Regions from separate parts of the Diaphorobacter sp. B2A2W2 genome, predicted to be linked through region 3. Evidence: predicted binding sites of a transcription regulator. Region 3 holds the regulator's gene; each other region holds the start of a gene.
What was found. The regulator FNR, encoded in region 3, switches genes on or off when oxygen is low (the NO sensors DNR and NnrR bind a similar motif). The targets are predictions, from matches to a motif close to TTGATNNNNATCAA.

Region 1: a site for FNR is predicted at 2,716-2,729, ahead of AC1PPL_RS07950 (CZB domain-containing protein). Genes of this name have one in related genera too.
Region 2: a site for FNR is predicted at 1,717-1,730, ahead of AC1PPL_RS07455 (bacteriohemerythrin). Genes of this name have one in related genera too.
Region 4: a site for FNR is predicted at 1,940-1,953, ahead of ubiM (5-demethoxyubiquinol-8 5-hydroxylase UbiM). Genes of this name have one in related genera too.

What each region holds. Positions count from the first base shown of each region.
Region 1 covers NZ_JBWZOR010000003.1:386,567-390,774, reverse strand. Annotated here, with positions in the region: gene gspD (type II secretion system secretin GspD) at 1-580, shown strand, start outside; gene AC1PPL_RS07955 (GspE/PulE family protein) at 593-1,981, shown strand; gene AC1PPL_RS07950 (CZB domain-containing protein) at 2,112-2,636, opposite strand; gene AC1PPL_RS07945 (LLM class flavin-dependent oxidoreductase) at 2,833-3,864, shown strand; gene gspF (type II secretion system inner membrane protein GspF) at 3,926-4,208, shown strand, end outside.
Region 2 covers NZ_JBWZOR010000003.1:289,737-293,944, forward strand. Annotated here, with positions in the region: gene tyrS (tyrosine--tRNA ligase) at 1-1,093, shown strand, start outside; gene AC1PPL_RS07455 (bacteriohemerythrin) at 1,164-1,592, opposite strand; gene AC1PPL_RS07460 (LysR substrate-binding domain-containing protein) at 1,843-2,853, opposite strand; gene AC1PPL_RS07465 (DUF2917 domain-containing protein) at 3,077-3,445, shown strand; gene glmU (bifunctional UDP-N-acetylglucosamine diphosphorylase/glucosamine-1-phosphate N-acetyltransferase GlmU) at 3,637-4,208, shown strand, end outside.
Region 3 covers NZ_JBWZOR010000008.1:84,606-88,813, reverse strand. Annotated here, with positions in the region: gene AC1PPL_RS13825 (sulfite exporter TauE/SafE family protein) at 1-222, opposite strand, end outside; gene hemN (oxygen-independent coproporphyrinogen III oxidase) at 226-1,608, opposite strand; gene fnr (fumarate/nitrate reduction transcriptional regulator Fnr) at 1,780-2,523, shown strand; gene AC1PPL_RS13810 (hypothetical protein) at 2,565-2,852, opposite strand; gene AC1PPL_RS13805 (FixH family protein) at 2,929-3,207, opposite strand; gene ccoG (cytochrome c oxidase accessory protein CcoG) at 3,269-4,208, opposite strand, start outside.
Region 4 covers NZ_JBWZOR010000004.1:352,984-357,191, reverse strand. Annotated here, with positions in the region: gene AC1PPL_RS10260 (acetoacetate--CoA ligase) at 1-1,495, opposite strand, end outside; gene AC1PPL_RS10255 (DUF6139 family protein) at 1,609-1,848, opposite strand; gene ubiM (5-demethoxyubiquinol-8 5-hydroxylase UbiM) at 2,021-3,286, shown strand; gene AC1PPL_RS10245 (sensor domain-containing diguanylate cyclase) at 3,374-4,208, shown strand, end outside.

The DNA.
Region 1 (4,208 bases), on a different contig from region 3:
GCGCGTGCGCCCACAGATCAACGAGAACGGCACCGTCAAGCTCACGATGTACCAGGAGGTCTCCAAGGTTGCGGAGAGCACGCTGTCCAATGCCAACGGCCCCTCCACGAGCAAGCGCTCCATCGAGTCCACGGTGCTGGTGGACGACGGCAGCGTGATCGTGATCGGCGGCCTGCTGGAAGACAGCTATGCGCTGGGCCAGGACAAGGTGCCGGTGATGGGCGACCTGCCCGTGGTGGGCGGACTGTTCCGCAACGAAAAGCGCACGCGCCAGAAGACCAACCTGATGGTCTTCCTGCGCCCCATGGTGATCCGCGACAGCGCCACCAGCGACGCACTGATGGTGGACCGCTACGAGGCCATCCGCGCGCTGCAGCAAAGCACGCAGCCCGCGCCCAGCACGATGATGAGCGGTGTGTCCGAGGCGCCGGTGCTGCCGCCCCTGCCCCCCCCCGCCTCGTCCGCCGCGCCCGTGCAGCCCGCGGCCGCACCTGCGCCGCTGGCGCCGCTCGCACCCCAGCCGCCCGCGCGCACCACCACGCCGCCCAGCATGGGCCAGTCGCCCTACAGCCCGCAGTAAGGGGCCCGCCGCATGCGCCACCCCCTGCCCTACGCATTTGCGCGCAGCAGCCAGCTGCTGCTGGAAGACGACGGCCAGCAGCTCGTGCTGTGGCACGGCCCGCAGCCGGACGCCGGCGCGCTGTCCGAAGTGCTGCGCAAGCATGCCGTACACCAGTTCATGCCGCTGGACGCCCCCACGCTGGCGCAGCGCATCAGCGCGGCGTATTCGCAAAGCGAGTCCAGCGCGGCCACGGTGGTGAGCGAGGTGGAAGAAGGCGCCGACCTCTCGCGCATGATGCAGGAGCTGCCCGCGGTGGAAGACCTGCTGGAGTCCGCGGGCGACGCGCCCATCATCCGCATGCTCAACGCCCTGCTCACGCAGGCCGTGCGCGACGGCGCGAGCGACATCCACATCGAGCCCTACGAGCGCCACTCCAGCGTGCGCTTTCGCGTGGACGGCACGCTGCGCGAGGTGGTGCAGCCCAACCGCGCGCTGCACGCCGCGCTGATCAGCCGCCTGAAGATCATGGCGGACCTGGACATCTCCGAAAAGCGCCTGCCGCAGGACGGACGCATCAGCCTGCGCCTGGGCACCCGCGCCGTCGACGTGCGCGTATCCACGCTGCCCAACGCCCATGGCGAGCGCGCCGTGCTGCGCCTCTTGGACAAGAGCGAGAGCAAGCTGAACCTGGAGGCCGTGGGCATGCAGGGCGAGGTGCTGGCGCGGCTCGCGCACCTGATCCAGCAGCCGCACGGCATCATCCTCGTGACCGGCCCCACGGGCTCGGGCAAGACCACCACGCTGTACGCTGCGCTGGCGCGGCTGGACGCCGCGCGCAGCAACATCATGACGGTGGAAGACCCCATCGAGTACGAGCTGCCCGGGGTGGGCCAGACGCAGGTCAACGCCAAGATCGACCTGACGTTTGCCAAGGCCCTGCGCGCCATCCTGCGCCAGGACCCCGATGTGATCATGATCGGCGAGATCCGCGACTTCGAGACCGCGCAGATCGCCATCCAGGCCTCGCTCACCGGCCACCTGGTGCTGGCCACGCTGCACACCAATGACGCGGCCAGCGCCATCACGCGCCTGACCGACATGGGAGTGGAGCCGTTCCTGCTGTCCTCGTCGCTGCTGGGGGTGCTGGCGCAGCGCCTGGTGCGCAAATATTGCGGCGAGTGCCACGGCGCAGGCTGCGACCACTGCGGCCATACCGGCTACGCGGGGCGCACCGGCGTGTTCGAGCTGCTGGTAGTGGACGACGCCATCCGCGCGCAGATCCACAACCAGGCCCCGGAGGCCGAGGTGCGCACCCAGGCCCTGGCCGGCGGCATGACGCTGATGCGCGACGATGGCGAGCGGCTGATCCACGCCGGCATCACCAGCCGCGAAGAAGTGCTGCGTGTGACGCGCGACTGAGCGGACAGGCCGCAGCGGTGCCTTTCAAAAACAGGAGCGCGACACGCTTACCAAGACTGGGTTTTCAATACAAATTGCATTGAAAACCATTACAGACAAGCGCCAATAGCTCCTATATCAATAGCGTATTTCAGCGTTCACCTGCGGCCATCGGCTGGGGAGGACGCTTCCCGTGGTCCAGCCCGCGCTGCAGCTCCTTGAGCAGCAGCACCACCTGGCGCGACGCATGCTGGCAGCTCTTGAACGCCTGCTCGGCCCGCAATTGATCGCCCTGCGCCAGATGCGTCAGCAGCACAGCCGCCTGGTGGTGAAAGTACTGGTGGCGGCGCATCAGCATGTCGAAAGCAGGAAAGTGCCCCAGCGCCACGCGCCCGCTGCCGTGCAGCCAGCGGCCCAGCTCGGAACAGGTGTCGTCCACCACCGTTTCGGGGCGCAGCTGTTCGTCGCGCGCGCCCGCCAGCGCTTGGGCCAGCCAGGGCAACCAGCGCTCGTGCATGACGATGGCAGCCTCGATGTCGAACGCCGCCAGGAGCCGCGAAGCCTCTTCGTCGTACAGCACCAGCGCGCTGGCCTCGCTCGCAGGCAGCGAAGTCCAGTCCTCAGGCGCGGCCAGGCCGTCGGCACGCGGCTGAAACAAACGGCTGAAGAACCCCATAGACACCCCCCGCACGCCCCGTGCATCACTTCCTGGCAGCGTCGCACAGGACGCCAAAAGTGACAATATGTTTCGTGTGTTGATTTAAAACAAATTCAGTATATCAATAGCAAAACGCTATGCACCATGCGGGAACCTCTGCACCGCCATACCCACGGCGCAGCACGGATTTCACCCGCTGCCCACAATCGGTGCCATGACCGCACATTCCCTGCCTTTACTTTCCATGCTTGATCTCGTGGCCGTGCGCGAGGGCGGCACCGTGGCCCAGGCACTGCAAGTCGCCGTCCAGACGGCACAGCATGTGGAGGCGCTGGGCTTCAAGCGCTACTGGCTGGCCGAGCACCACAACATGCCGGGCATCGCCAGCTCCGCCACGGCCGTGCTGGTCGGCCACGTGGCCGGGGCCACGCGGTCCATCCGCGTGGGCTCGGGCGGCATCATGCTGCCCAACCATGCGCCGCTGGTGGTGGCCGAGGCCTTCGGCACGCTGGCCGAGCTCTACCCCGGCCGCATCGACCTGGGGCTGGGCCGCGCACCCGGCACCGACGGCGCCACCATGCGCGCCCTGCGCCGCGACCGCGTGGAGACCGAGGCCGACTTCCCCCGCGACGTGGCCGAGCTGCAGCAGCTCTTGGCGCCCGCGCAGCCGGGCCAGCGCATCACCGCCGTGCCGGGCGCCGGCACGCAGGTGCCCCTCTGGCTGCTGGGCTCCAGCCTGTTCTCGGCGCAACTGGCGGCGCAGATGGGCCTGCCCTACGCCTTCGCCTCGCACTTTGCGCCGCGCATGCTGCACGCGGCCATCGACATCTACCGCCGGCTGTTCCGCCCCTCGCCGGCCTGCGCCAAGCCCTACGTGGTGATCGGCGTACCCGTCATCGCCGCACCCACCGATGACGAGGCGCAGTACCTGGCCAGCAGCACCTACCAGCGCGTGCTGGGCATCCTCACCGGCCAGCGCGGACTGCTGCAGCCGCCCGTAGAGGGTTATCTGCAGAGCCTCGCGCCCCAGGAGCGCGCCGCCGTGGCCGACTTCCTCGCGGTCGGCGTGGTCGGTGGCCCGCAGACCGTGCGCGAGGGCCTGCAGGCGCTGCTGGCCGCCACGCAGGCCGACGAATTCATGCTGGTGAGCGACGTGTACGACCCGGCGCTGCGCCTGCGCTCGCTGGAGATCACCGCCCAGGCGCACGCGGCACTGTCACCCGCAGCAGCTACCATGGCGGGCTGAACGGGTCGACTGCGGCCCGCCCAGTTTGCCCCTGCTCGCCCACCGCCGCTGACTTTCCCGCATGCCCGCCTATTCCTTCGAAGCCCTGGACGCCCAAGGCCATGTGCGCCGCGGCACCCTGGAGGCCGACAGCCCCAAGGCCGCCCGCAGCCTGCTGCGCGCCCAGGCCCTGGTGCCCTTGGATGTGGAGGCGCTGGCCGCTGGCGTCGCCCCCGGAACACCTCCCACGCTGGCGCAGCGGCTGTTCACGCGGCCGGTGTTCAACGCCACGGGGCTGGGCGTGTGGACGCGGCAGCTCGCCGGGCTGGTGGGCTCGGGCCTGCCGCTGGAGCGTGCGCTGACCG
Region 2 (4,208 bases), on a different contig from region 3:
GCCGCTGCGCATCAAGCTCGGGCTGGACCCCACGGCGCCGGACATCCACCTGGGCCATACGGTGGTGCTCAACAAGATGCGCCAATTGCAGGACCTGGGCCACCAGGTCATCTTCCTGATCGGCGACTTCACCACGCTGATCGGCGACCCGTCGGGCCGCAACAGCACGCGCCCGCCTCTGACGGCCGAACAGATCAAGGTCAACGCCGAAACCTACTACACCCAGGCGGCCAAGGTGCTGGACCCAGCGCGTACCGAGATCCGCTACAACAGCGAGTGGTGCGACCAGTTGGGCGCGCGCGGCATGATTCAGCTGTCGGCCAAGTACACCGTGGCACGCATGATGGAGCGCAACGATTTCCACCAGCGCTTCACCGACGGCAGCTCCATCAGCCTGCACGAGTTCCTCTACCCGCTACTGCAGGGCTATGACTCGGTAGCGCTCAGAAGCGACCTGGAGCTGGGCGGCACCGACCAGAAGTTCAACCTGCTCATGGGACGCCATCTGCAGCAAGAATGGGGGCAGGAGCCGCAGTGTGTGCTCACAATGCCGCTGCTGGTGGGGCTGGATGGCGTGGACAAGATGTCCAAGTCCAAGAACAACTACATCGGCATCACGGAGGACGCCAACTCCATGTTCGCCAAGGTGCTCTCCATCTCGGACACCCTGATGTGGGACTGGTACACGCTGCTGTCGTTCAAGAGCCTGGACGAAATCGCCGCGCTCAAGGCCGAGGTGGCGGCAGGCCGCAATCCCAAGGATGCCAAGGTGATGCTGGCCAAGGAGATCACCGCGCGCTTTCACAGCGCCGCGCTGGCCGACGCGGCCGAGCAGGATTTCGTCAACCGCAGCAAGGGCGGCATCCCCGACGACATTCCCGAAGTCCGCCTGGCGGGCGCGCCCCTGGGCATCGGTGCGCTGCTCAAGCAGGCCAACCTTGCGCCCTCGACCAGCGAGGCCAACCGCCTCATCGACGGCGGCGGCGTGCGCGTGGACGGCGGCGTGGTCAGCGACAAGGGCCTGAAGCTGGAAGCGGGCAGCTACGTGGTGCAGGTCGGCAAGCGCAAGTTCGCGCGCGTTATCCTGGCCTGACGCCCGGCGGGGCGCGACCGCGCTACCGCTTTGCCAAGCCACTCCGCGCAGTGGCTTTTTTCATGCCCTTTCAGGCCAGGGCGGCGGTGCGTTGCGCCTGCAGCGCCTCGCGCATGAACGGCAGGTAGGCGCGGTCCACCTTGCAGATGTGGTGCACCAGCCATTGCTTGAGGAATTCCAGCGCCTCCAGCGTGACCTCCTGTCCGCCGTCAAAGCGCGTCAGCAGATCCATGGCCTTGCGCGTGAAGCCGTCATGCTCGGCCTTATGGGCGGGAGTCTCGGCGTAGTCGTGCTGCTGGAACAGCACCTCCTCCACGATGAAGTGGTTGTGCGTGTAGTCCACCAGGCCTTCCAAAATTTCGCCCACGGCGCTGCGGCGCGGGCTCGCCGCGCTCAGTTCATCGTGCAGGGCGTTGGTCAGCGCGACCAGTTGACGGTGCTGGTCGTCGATTTCGGGCAGGCCAAGCTCCAGTTCCGCGGTCCAGGGCATGAAAGGCATACAGGGTCTTCTCTTTTGTCTATTGGTGTTGTCGGGGGCGGGGCACAGCCTGCCGACGGTCGCAGACCTTTGCGTGACAACCCATAGGGGAAGACCATGCCATCCGCATGGATTTACATGGGCCTTGATCTTCGTCAGACGAAGCGCCCGGCTGCGTGAGCGGTTTGCCACGCATTCCTGAGCAAAAAAGCCAAGCGCGCCCGCCCATCGCGCGCTAGGCGCTATAAATAGAGGAGCAATCGTGCCGCGCTCAGGAGATGTCGTCGTTCAGATCCGTGTCCGGCACTTCGCCGACGGCTTGGCGCGTGGCTTCGGCCTGCAGCAGCAGCCAGGCGCTGAACGCCTGGATTTCGGGGCGCTGGCCGCTGCGCGGGCCGACGACCAGCCAGTACACCAGCGGAGAGTCCAGCCGGTGGCCCGGCAGCACCTCCTGCAGGTCGCCCGAGGCGAGGCTTTCCGCGATCAGCGGCATGCGCGCCAGCGCCAGACCCTGGCCGGCCAGCGCGGCCTGCACGATCTGCTGCGCGTAGTTGAAGTACAGCCAGCGCTTGGGCTGCAGCCGCCCCAGGCCGTGCAGTTCGAACCAGCGCCGCCAGGTGATCCACTCGAAATAGGGCATGCGGTGCGCGTCGCCTGCCTCGATGAGCGTGAACTGCGCCACGTCGGCCGGCGTGCGGATGGGCGGCATGCTGTTGAGGAGCCAGGGGCTGGCCACCACCGCCAGTTGCTCGCCAAACAGCCGCTGCGCGCCCGCAGTCTGCGTGCCGGGCACGCTGGAGCGCAGGGCCAGGTCCACGTCGGCCGTCTCCAGGTCCACGATGGTGTCGGTTGCGTCGATGCGGATGTCGATGTCGGGGTTGTCGCGCTGGAATTCCTCCATGCGCGGGATCAGCCACATGGACGCAAAGCTGGCCCAGGTGGTGATGGCCACGCTCTTGCGCCCCGCCGTCTGGCGCACCAGGCGCACGGCCGCGTCCATGCGCTCCAGCGCGGGCGCCACGGCGCGCTGCAGCTGGCCGCCGGCGCTGGTGAGCTCCGCGGCGCGTGTGTGGCGCAGAAACAGGGGCACGCCCACTTCGTCCTCCAGCGCCTGGATCTGGCGGCTCACCGCCGACTGGGTCAGGGCCAGTTCCTCGGCCGCGGCGCGGAAGTTCAAATGCCGCGCCACGGCCAGAAATGCGCGCCAATGGCCTACGGCCACGGGCCGGGTGCGCAGATGCGCGATGGGAGGAGCGCTGGCGGGCAAGAGGGGGGAGTTCATGGCAGATTGATGACCATTGGGAATCAAAATGCTAGCGCTTTTTCATCGATCGCGCAGCAGGCTGCTCAGGCAGCGGGAGCGCCGCTGGCGGTTGCCGTCCCCCGGGGCATGGGGTGATACAGTGATTGATGCCGTTCCGTAATTGATGAGGCCTTCCGTTTTCATTGGACGGTGCCCGGGTCGCAGTCGCACACTGGCGTCACTTCAAAGGGTTTACCAGGAGATGACCGTGACCACCTCGCAAGTTCTGCATTCGCAAGCCTCCAGCGTTCCCGCCGGCGTTGCCGGACCGGAACTGTGCACCATTCCCCAGGGCGCGGCGCGCAGCCTGCACCCCCGCGCGCCGATGCAACTGCGCGTGGTCAGCGGCCTGGCCTGGGTGACCTTGAGCGACGGCCCCCATGGCTGGCGCGAGGATTCGGGGGACCTCATGCTGCACGCGGGCCAGAGCGTGTGCGTGGCCTCCGGCCAGCACGCCGTGGTCGAGCCGATGGGCCGCGAGCCGCTGCAGTTCCAGTGGCGCAGCGCCGCCGCGGTGCGCGCATCATCACCGCAGCACGCGGCCCCCCGGGGCGATGTCTGCCGCGCCTGACCGTCCGGCTATCGCATCAAACTGGCTGCTAGCGCCCGCCATTCAGGCGCTAGCAGCTATTTCTTTAGGAGCAATCAGGGGCGGTGGTGCAGCCGCGTCGCAGAGGGGCAGCGCATGGGCGGCGGGATAATGGCGGAGGGCTGCCGGCCTGGGCTGGCAGGACACGACGACCTTCCACTCTCCACACCTTCATGACAGCACTGGACATCATCATCATGGCCGCGGGCAAGGGCACGCGCATGAAAAGCCGCATTCCCAAGGTCTTGCAACGCCTGGCCGGCCGGCCCCTGCTGCACCATGTGCTGGGCCAGGCCGCCAGCCTGCAGGCGCGCCGCGTGGTGGTGGTAACGGGCCATGGCGCTACAGAAGTAGAAGCTGCTTGCGCAGGATTGGCGGGCCATGAAGGCACTTTTGACTTGAAATTCGTGCGCCAGGAGCCGCAGTTGGGCACGGGCCACGCGGTGCAGCAGGCCACGCCCGCGCTGGCGGGCGATGGCACGGTGGTGGTGTTGTCGGGCGACGTGCCGTTGACCCAGGCCGCGACGCTGCGCGCGCTGGTCGAGGCCGGGGCGGGCGAGCGCCTTGCGCTGCTCACCGTGCGCCTGCCCGATCCCACAGGGTACGGCCGCATCGTGCGCGGCGAGGGCGGAACGGTGCAGCGCATCGTGGAGCACAAGGACGCGAACGATGCCGAGCGCGCCATCGACGAGGTCTACAGCGGCATCATGGCCGTGCCCGCGCAGCGCCTGGCGGGCTGGCTGGC
Region 3 (4,208 bases):
AACCACCGCCCCTGCGGCGCCGTAACCGATCAGGCGCCCCACGTGAAACTGCGCTACCCGTTGGAGGATTCCGCGGCGGGACGCCCATTGAATGGTGTGGGTGGCGTCCGGCGTGCCACCCAGCCCCGTAAGCGCCGCGCAGGGAACAGAACACATCGCCAAACAGTGAGCCCCTCCCATCAGCCCCATCAGGAAGGCCGTCGTGGCCAGCGCCCACAGCATGGGTCAAATAATCCGGGAAAAGCGAGCGCGGTTACGGTCAGCCTGCAGATACTTGTCGAACACCATGGCCACGCCGCGCACGAAATACCATCCCATGGGCGTGACTTCAACGCCCTCATCACTGATTTTCACCAAGCCCTGAGCCGCCATTTCTTGCAGTTGCTGTAATTCCGCATCGAAATAACTGCGGAAATCAATCAGCCAAGACTGTTCCAACGGCTCAAACAGCAATTCACCTTGGCACATCAACGCCATGATGACTGCGCGGCGCACCAAGTCGTCCTTGGTCAACGCCAGCCCGCGCACCACAGGCAAATGCCCCTGGTTAATGCAGTCGTAATACTCGTCCAGCGTTTTCACATTTTGGCTGTAAGTAGCGCCCACGCGCCCGATGGCAGAAACGCCCAGACCAATCAGGTCGCAATCGGGCTGCGTGCTATAGCCTTGGAAATTGCGGTGCAGCCTGCCTTGCCGCTTGGCCACCGCCAGCGCATCGTCAGGCAGCGCAAAATGGTCCATGCCCACGTAGACGTAGCCGGCTTCCTGGAACACATCAAGTGACCGGGCCAGCATGGACACCTTGGCCGAAGCCATGGGCAACTCGGCCGTGATGATGCGTCGCTGCGACTTGAAGCGTTCTGGCAAGTGAGCGTACGCATACAGCGCGATCCGGTCTGGCCGCAGCTCGGCTACCTGCTCCAAGGTGCGATCAAACGACTCCGGTGTCTGTCGCGGCAGCCCGTAGATCAAATCCACGTTCACCGATTCAAACCCGAGCTTCCGAGCCGCATCGACCAACGCGAACACCTTTTCGGCAGGCTGAATGCGGTGCACGGCCTTTTGTACTTCAGGGTCGAAATCCTGCACGCCAAAGCTCAGGCGATTGAAACCCAGCTCCGCCAACAATCCCAGCCGCGCTTCATCCACGGTCCGGGGGTCCACTTCTATGGAGTACTCCCCCCCCGGAACGAGGACGAAACTGCGCCTCAGCATGCCCATCAGTTCGCGCAAACCGTCATCCGTCAGAAAAGTAGGCGTGCCTCCGCCGAAATGCAGCTGGCTCACATGCTGACCCACACCGCAGTGCGCCGTATGCAGGTCGATCTCACGGCTGAGGTAACGCAAGTAGACCTCTGCCCGCTCTGGATGCCGGGTAATGATCTTGTTACACGCGCAGTAATAGCACAGCGATTCACAAAACGGGATGTGGACATAAAGCGACAAAGGCATCGCCTTGGCTACCGAACCCACGCGACGCTGCTGCAGCGCAAGGATGTATTCCCGCTCGCCAAAAGCCTCGACAAAACGATCAGCAGTCGGATAAGAGGTGTAGCGCGGCCCTGGGACGTCAAAGCGACGCAGGAGCTCTGTTGTAACAACGGTCATGACGGGATTCCTTGCACTTTCATATCACTGTGCCGTAGAGTCCCCCATGAGTCCTTGACGTTGATCAAGCGCCCATAAGGTCCTTGTGGCGACAATTTGACTTCGGCTCAAAGTCGTCCAACGGCCTACGGCATTCCATGTCTCCCAGCCGTTCAGAGGTAAGCTCAAGCCATGAACAGGGTTCCCATGCATACGAATCTCCAGACCATCAAAGTTGCCTGCTCAAACTGCAATCTGCGTGAGCTGTGCATGCCCGTGGGTCTGGACGACCAGCAACTCAAGCGCATCGATGACATTGTTGCTGTACGACGCAAGATCAAGCGTGGCGGCACGCTTTTCCGGAACGGTGAACCCTTCACATCCCTTTTTGCCATCCGCACCGGATTCTTCAAGACCTGTGTCGCCACCGAAGACGGTCGCGATCAAGTGACGGGTTTTCAAATGGCGGGCGAGATCATCGGCCTGGATGGCATCGTGAGCGACCGCCACACTTGCGATGCGGTGGCGCTTGAAGACGCCGAAGTATGCGTCATGCCCTTCGACCGTATTGAAGAGTTGTCGCGCGAAGTAACGGCACTACAGCACCATGTGCACAAGATCATGAGCCGCGAGATTGTTCGTGAGCATGGGGTCATGCTGTTGCTGGGGAGTATGCGTGCCGAGGAACGCCTTGCCGCATTCCTGTTGAATCTCGTACAACGCTTGCATGCCCGGGGTTTCTCACAATCCGAATTGGTGCTGCGCATGACACGCGAAGAGATCGGCAGCTACCTGGGATTGAAACTGGAAACCGTCAGCCGCACGTTTTCCAAGTTCGTGGAAGAAGGTATTGTGGAAGTAAAACAGCGCCATGTGCGCATCGTCGATACCGATGCGCTGAAGCGCATTGTCAACAGCCAGCAAGCCTGCCATTAAGCCTCGGTTTTTTGTTCATTCATAACTGATCGGCGGAAAGATCAGGAAACGTATTTGGCGCAATCAGCCGGCCGCGCCCCTTTGGGCACGGGGCAGCGATTCAACTCAAAGGGCGAGAGTGACAACAGCGTCGTCAATGCGCTGGAAGCCATGAGTACGAACCAGAACGTGAAGAAGGCGATGGTATACACACCTTCGCGCGAGAGATGCAGGGGTTGATCAAACCACTGCAGCGCTTCTGGATCCACGAAGGCGAACACTACCATTTCCATGACGCCCGCCATCAAAAAGGCCGGCCACGCGATCCACATCAATCGTTGCATCCACATTCGCCCATCTCCTAGCAAGTGTAGTTGACAGCCTAGCATCTGTTCTCCGGCATGCAAAGAGGACTCGCCCTGCCGGTCAGCGCGGTTGATCCTCCAGCGGAGTAGCTGCATGGTTGCGCCCCTTCATGGCAGGCGTCATGTCGCCCCCAGACTCCTTCAGGGTCTCGTTGATGTTCAAGCCCCGTTGGTAATAGTCTTCCGCGATGACGGGGTCGGGTTTGCTCACGGCCAGCCAGAGGGTCACGAAGCCCGCAATGATGACAATCACCGGCCCCGCGATGACAAGCCAGACATGGCCAAACGTCCACCAAGGCTTTCCGTCGTCGTCCAGTTTCATGGGGGAATTACTCAACATTTATATTAACTCCTCGCTCATTTATGAGCACAGCTTGTTCATTTGTATTCCACGACCGCCTTCAGCGGGGTACGAGGAATACGGATTTCTCTGCCACTTGGGCTTTATCACCCTGCGCTTGAATATCGAAATACACCGTATGCGATCCAGGAGATGCTGAGCCATACGGAATTTGAAGACGGACAACCACCCATCGGGATTCCGCCGGTCCAATGTCAATTGCGGTCTCGGACGCCACTTCCAACCCTTCCATGCCGTGGGCGCTGATGGTGTAGCGCTGCGCCCCCTCCGTAGCGTTCATGATCTGCAGCCGGTAGATATTTTCCAGCTTGCCTCCCGACACGATGCGCGAGAGCGCAGCGCGATCGCGCACGATGTCCACCTTCAACGGGGTGCGTACCACCAAGCTGGCCAGCATGCCGATGCACAACACCACCAGCACCGCTGAATAGAACAACACACGGGGTCGCAGCACGCGTTTGAGCATTTGCGACTGGGTCCAGTGGTTCTTGACGCCGTTCTGCGTTGAGAAGCGAATCAGCCCGCGCGGATACTTCATCTTATCCATCACGGTATTGCAAGCGTCCACGCAGAGACCGCAACCAATGCATTCGTATTGCAGTCCGTTGCGAATATCGATACCCGTTGGGCAGACTTGGACACATAGCGTGCAATCGATGCAGTCACCCAGTCCCGCAGCTTTGTGGTCTACCGTCTTGTTACGGGGCCCGCGAGGCTCGCCGCGCTCGGGATCGTAAGAGACGACCAGCGTGTCCCTGTCGAACATTGCGCTTTGGAAACGCGCATAAGGGCACATGTATTTGCACACCTGCTCGCGCAGGAACCCTGCGTTGCCGTACGTGGCCAACCCATAGAAGATCACCCAGAATATCTGCCACCCTCCTTGCAGGGCCAGCAACTCTCCCCCCAGCTCGCGAATCGGAACGAAATAGCCCACGAAGGTGAAGCCGGTCCAGAATGCGACCGCAATCCAAATGGCT
Region 4 (4,208 bases), on a different contig from region 3:
CCCACAGGAACAAGGGCATGGACGGGATGGGCTGGGTGCACACCAGCTCGCCCACGGAGTCCAGCACCGGGCGGCCCTGCTCGTCCCAGGCCTCGACGGCCGCGCCCAGCATGCGGCACTGCATGCGCCCGGGCGTTTGCGGCAGTTCGCGATTGCCGCCGATGAAAGCGCCCGCGAAGTCGGTGCCGCCGGAGATGCTGCACCACCAGACCTGCGGCGCGCCCGCGCTGGCCAGGAGTTGCGATCCCCACCGCTGCACTTCGGCAGGCAGCGGCGACCCCGTGGAGCCCAGCACGCGGATCGCCGACAGATCGCCGCAGGCCGCAGGGGTGATCCCGGCCTTCATGCAGTGGCCGTAGAACGCGGCGCCAGCGCCGAAGAAGGTCACGCGCTCCTCGGCCGCCATGCGCCACAGCACTGTCCAGTCGGGCCGCTCCTTGCTGCCGCCGGGGTTGCCGTCGTACAGCACGCAGGTGGTGCCGCCCAGCAGGCCGCCGACCTGGGCGTTCCACATGATCCAGCCGGTGGAGCTGTACCAGTGGTAGCGCTCGCCCAGGGAGTTGGGCGCGTAGCTGCAGCCGATGTCGTTGTGCAGCACCGCCAGCTGCAGCATCACCAGCAGCATGCCGCCGTGGCCGTGCACGATGGGCTTGGGCAGGCCGGTGGTGCCGCTGGAATAGACGATCCACAGCGGGTGGTCGAACGGCAGCCACGCCGGTTCAAAGGCCGCTGTCTCTGCATCATTTCGGGCGATGACGCTTGCGTAGCAAGCGGTATCAGCTACTGTTTTTGAAGCATCCAGGTTGTTCACCAGCACCACGTGGCGCAGCGTGGGCAGTTGCGCGCGCAGTTCCGCCAGCACGTCGCAACGGTCATGGTCGCGCCCCCCATAGGTGACGCCGTCCACGGCCAACAGCACCGTCGGAGCGATCTGGCGGAAGCGGTCCAGCACCGCGTGCGTGCCCATGTCGGGCGCGCACAGGCTCCACACCGCACCGATGCTGGCGCAGGCCAGGAAGGCGACGATGGTCTCGGGGATGTTGGGCAGGTAGGCTGCCACGCGATCGCCGGGCTGTACGCCTTGGGCCCTCATGTGCAGCGCCAGCGCCGCCACCTGCCGGCGCAGCGCGGGCCAGGACAGCTCGCGGCGCTCGCCGCGTTCGTTGCGGCCGATGAGGGCCGGCTGGCCCGCGGCCTGTGCGGCGTCCACATGGCGCAGCACCTGGCGCGCGTAGTTCACCTGCGCGCCGGGGAACCACTGCGCGCCGGGCATCACGTTCTTTGCGAGTACCGCGCGGTGCGGCGTGGGTGACTGCAGGTCGAAGTAGTCCCAGATGCTCTGCCAGAAGGCGTCCAGATCGGTGGTGGACCAGCGCCAGAGCGCGTCGTAATCGTCAAAGCGCAGGCCGTGCTGCGCCTGCAGCCAATCCTGGTAGCGGCGTATCTGGGGCGCGTAAGGCGGGTGTGTTGGGGGGATGTTGTGGTGTGTCTCCATGCGCACAGCCTAGCGCGGTCGCGGTCGCCGTGCGCGCCACGCACGTGACAACTTGCCGGTCGCACCTGGCCGGTCGCACCTCGCCGGCGGCACCTGGCCGGCCGCACCTGGCCTCAGCGCAGCGGCTGCTCCGTCACGCTGGTGATGGCATAGCCCTTGTCGCGCAACTGCCGTCCGGGCTCGGGAATACCAAGGTCGTTCCAGTGCGCCTGGGTTTCGTCCCGCTCCACGGCGCGGTGCTCGCAGTTCCAATCGGTATTGATGGCCTCCTGCGGTATGGGCTTACCCTCGGGCACGGCCAGATGGGAATAACGCCCCTCGGCTTCGGATCGGCGGTAGATGTCCACGCGCATGTCGGGTCCTTTGCTTGCTGGTTGCAGGGTTCTCCACTGTAGTGAGACCATCGCCCGCCCGGCGTAGGAAGCGGCCGCATGGCCGCCGTGCTTGACGCAAGGCAAGATCGCCGCTTTCCGCCCTGCCGACAATTGCCCGCTGTTGCCACTGCCGGCGGCCTGTTTCTGAATCATGACAACACAAGACGTTTCCTCTCAGCGCAGCGACGTGCTCATCGTGGGTGCGGGGCCTGCCGGGCTGTCGCTGGCGGCCTCGCTGGCCCAGGCCGGCATGCAGGTCACGGTGCTGGAGCAGCAACCCGCTTCCACGCTGGCCGCGCCCCCGGCCGACGGGCGCGAGATCGCACTCACCCACCCCAGCGTGGCCACGCTGCAGCGCATGGGCAGCTGGCAGCGCCTGGCCGCGCACGAGGTCGGCCTGCTGCGCGAGGCGCAGGTGCACGACGGCCCCGTGGGCCAGCGCGGGGCCATGCAGCTGCACGCAGGCGGCAGTGGCGTCCAGCATCTGGGCTGGATCGTGCCCAACCACGCGCTGCGCCGCACGGCCTACGAAGTGGCCGCGCACACGCCCGGCGTGCGACTGGTCACCGAGGCGCGCGTCACGCGCGTGGCCGTCACGCCCGCGCATGCCGAGCTGGAATACACCGACACCCGCAACCTCGACGCAGCGCCCCTGCGTCTGCAGGCCCCGCTGCTGGTGGCTGCCGACAGCCGCTTTTCCGCCACGCGGCGCCAGTTGGGCATTGGCGCGGCCATGCACGACTTCGGCCGCACGGTCATCGTCTGCCGCCTGCGCCACGAACTGCCGCACCACGAGGTCGCGCACGAGTGCTTCGGCTACGAGCAGACGCTGGCGATCCTGCCGCTGCCGGGCGACCTGGTCGATGGCGCGCCGATGTGCTCGGCCGTGGTCACCACCGGCGCGGCGCATGCGCAGGAGTTGCTGACACTGCCTCCTGAGGCATTCGCCGCACGCGTGCAAGCCCAGTTCAAGGACCGCCTGGGCGCCATGCGGCTGGTGGGCGAGCGCCACGCCTACCCGCTGGTCGCCGTGTATGCGCACCGCTTCGCCGCCGCGCGCTGCGCGCTGCTGGGTGACGCGGCCGTCGGCATGCACCCGGTGACGGCGCACGGGTTCAACCTGGGGCTGGCGGGTGTGGACAGCCTCACGCGCGCACTCACCCAGGCACGCGAGCGCGGTGCGGACATCGGCGCCGCCAGCGTGCTGGAAGGCTACGCGCGCGGCCATCACCGCCACGCCTGGCCGCTGTACCAGGGCACGAATGCCATCGTGCGCTTGTACACCGACGACCGGCCGCTGCCCCGCCTGCTGCGCCAGGTGGTGCTGGCGGGCGCCAACCGGCTGCCGCCCCTCAAGGGCGCCATCGTGAGCCAGCTCACAGGCCGGCGCCCCGCCTGGCCCACTCCCGCGCCTTAGCGCGCACACCGTCATCCAACTGGAGGGGCAGGCACTCGCTGCCTGTCCCGGCCAGCGTCCTGCGGCACACCCATCCATAATGGCCGCATGGACAACCTGTTGGACCATCTCTGCGAGACCGTCACCCGCGCACGCACCGTCGAAGAGCTCACCCGGCCGCTGCTGGAGCTGCTGGAAGACATCACCGGGTTCGAATCCACCTACCTCACGGTGGTGGACCTGGAGCGTGGTGTGCAGCGTGTGCTGTACGCGCGCAACACGCGCCAAATGCAGATCCCCGAGGGACTGAGCGTGCCCTGGCACGACACGTTGTGCAAACGCGCGCTGGACGAGGGCCGACCCTTCACCGCCGACGTGGGGCAATGCTGGGGCGATTCGCAGGCCGCCGCCGCGCTGGGCATCCAGACCTACGCCAGCACACCGGTGCGCATGGCCGACGGCCAGCTCTACGGCACGCTTTGCGCCGCCAGCGACGAGCGCCAGGAGCTCACTTCCCAGGCGCGCAACGCGCTGACGCTGTTCGCGCGGCTCATTGGCCAGCAGGTCGAGCGCGAGCTGCTGCTGCAGCAATTGCTGCAGGCCAATGCCCGGCTGGCGGCCTACGCGGCGACCGATGCCCTCACCGGCCTACCCAACCGCCGCGCGCTGCGCGAGATGCTGCACCAGCAACTGGCGCAAGGCGCGCGCCAGGGCACGGCGGTGCTGATCGCCTTCATGGACCTGGACGGTTTCAAGGCGATCAACGACACCTATGGCCACGAGGTGGGCGACCTCTTCCTGGCCGACATGGCCGAGCGGCTGCGCGGCGCGGCGCGCGCGCAGGACTTCGTTGCACGCTACGGGGGCGATGAGTTCGTGGCCGTAGGCCCCGGCCCCGCGCCCGGCCCGGCGCTGGAGGCGGCCCGCCAGGGGTTCGGCCAGC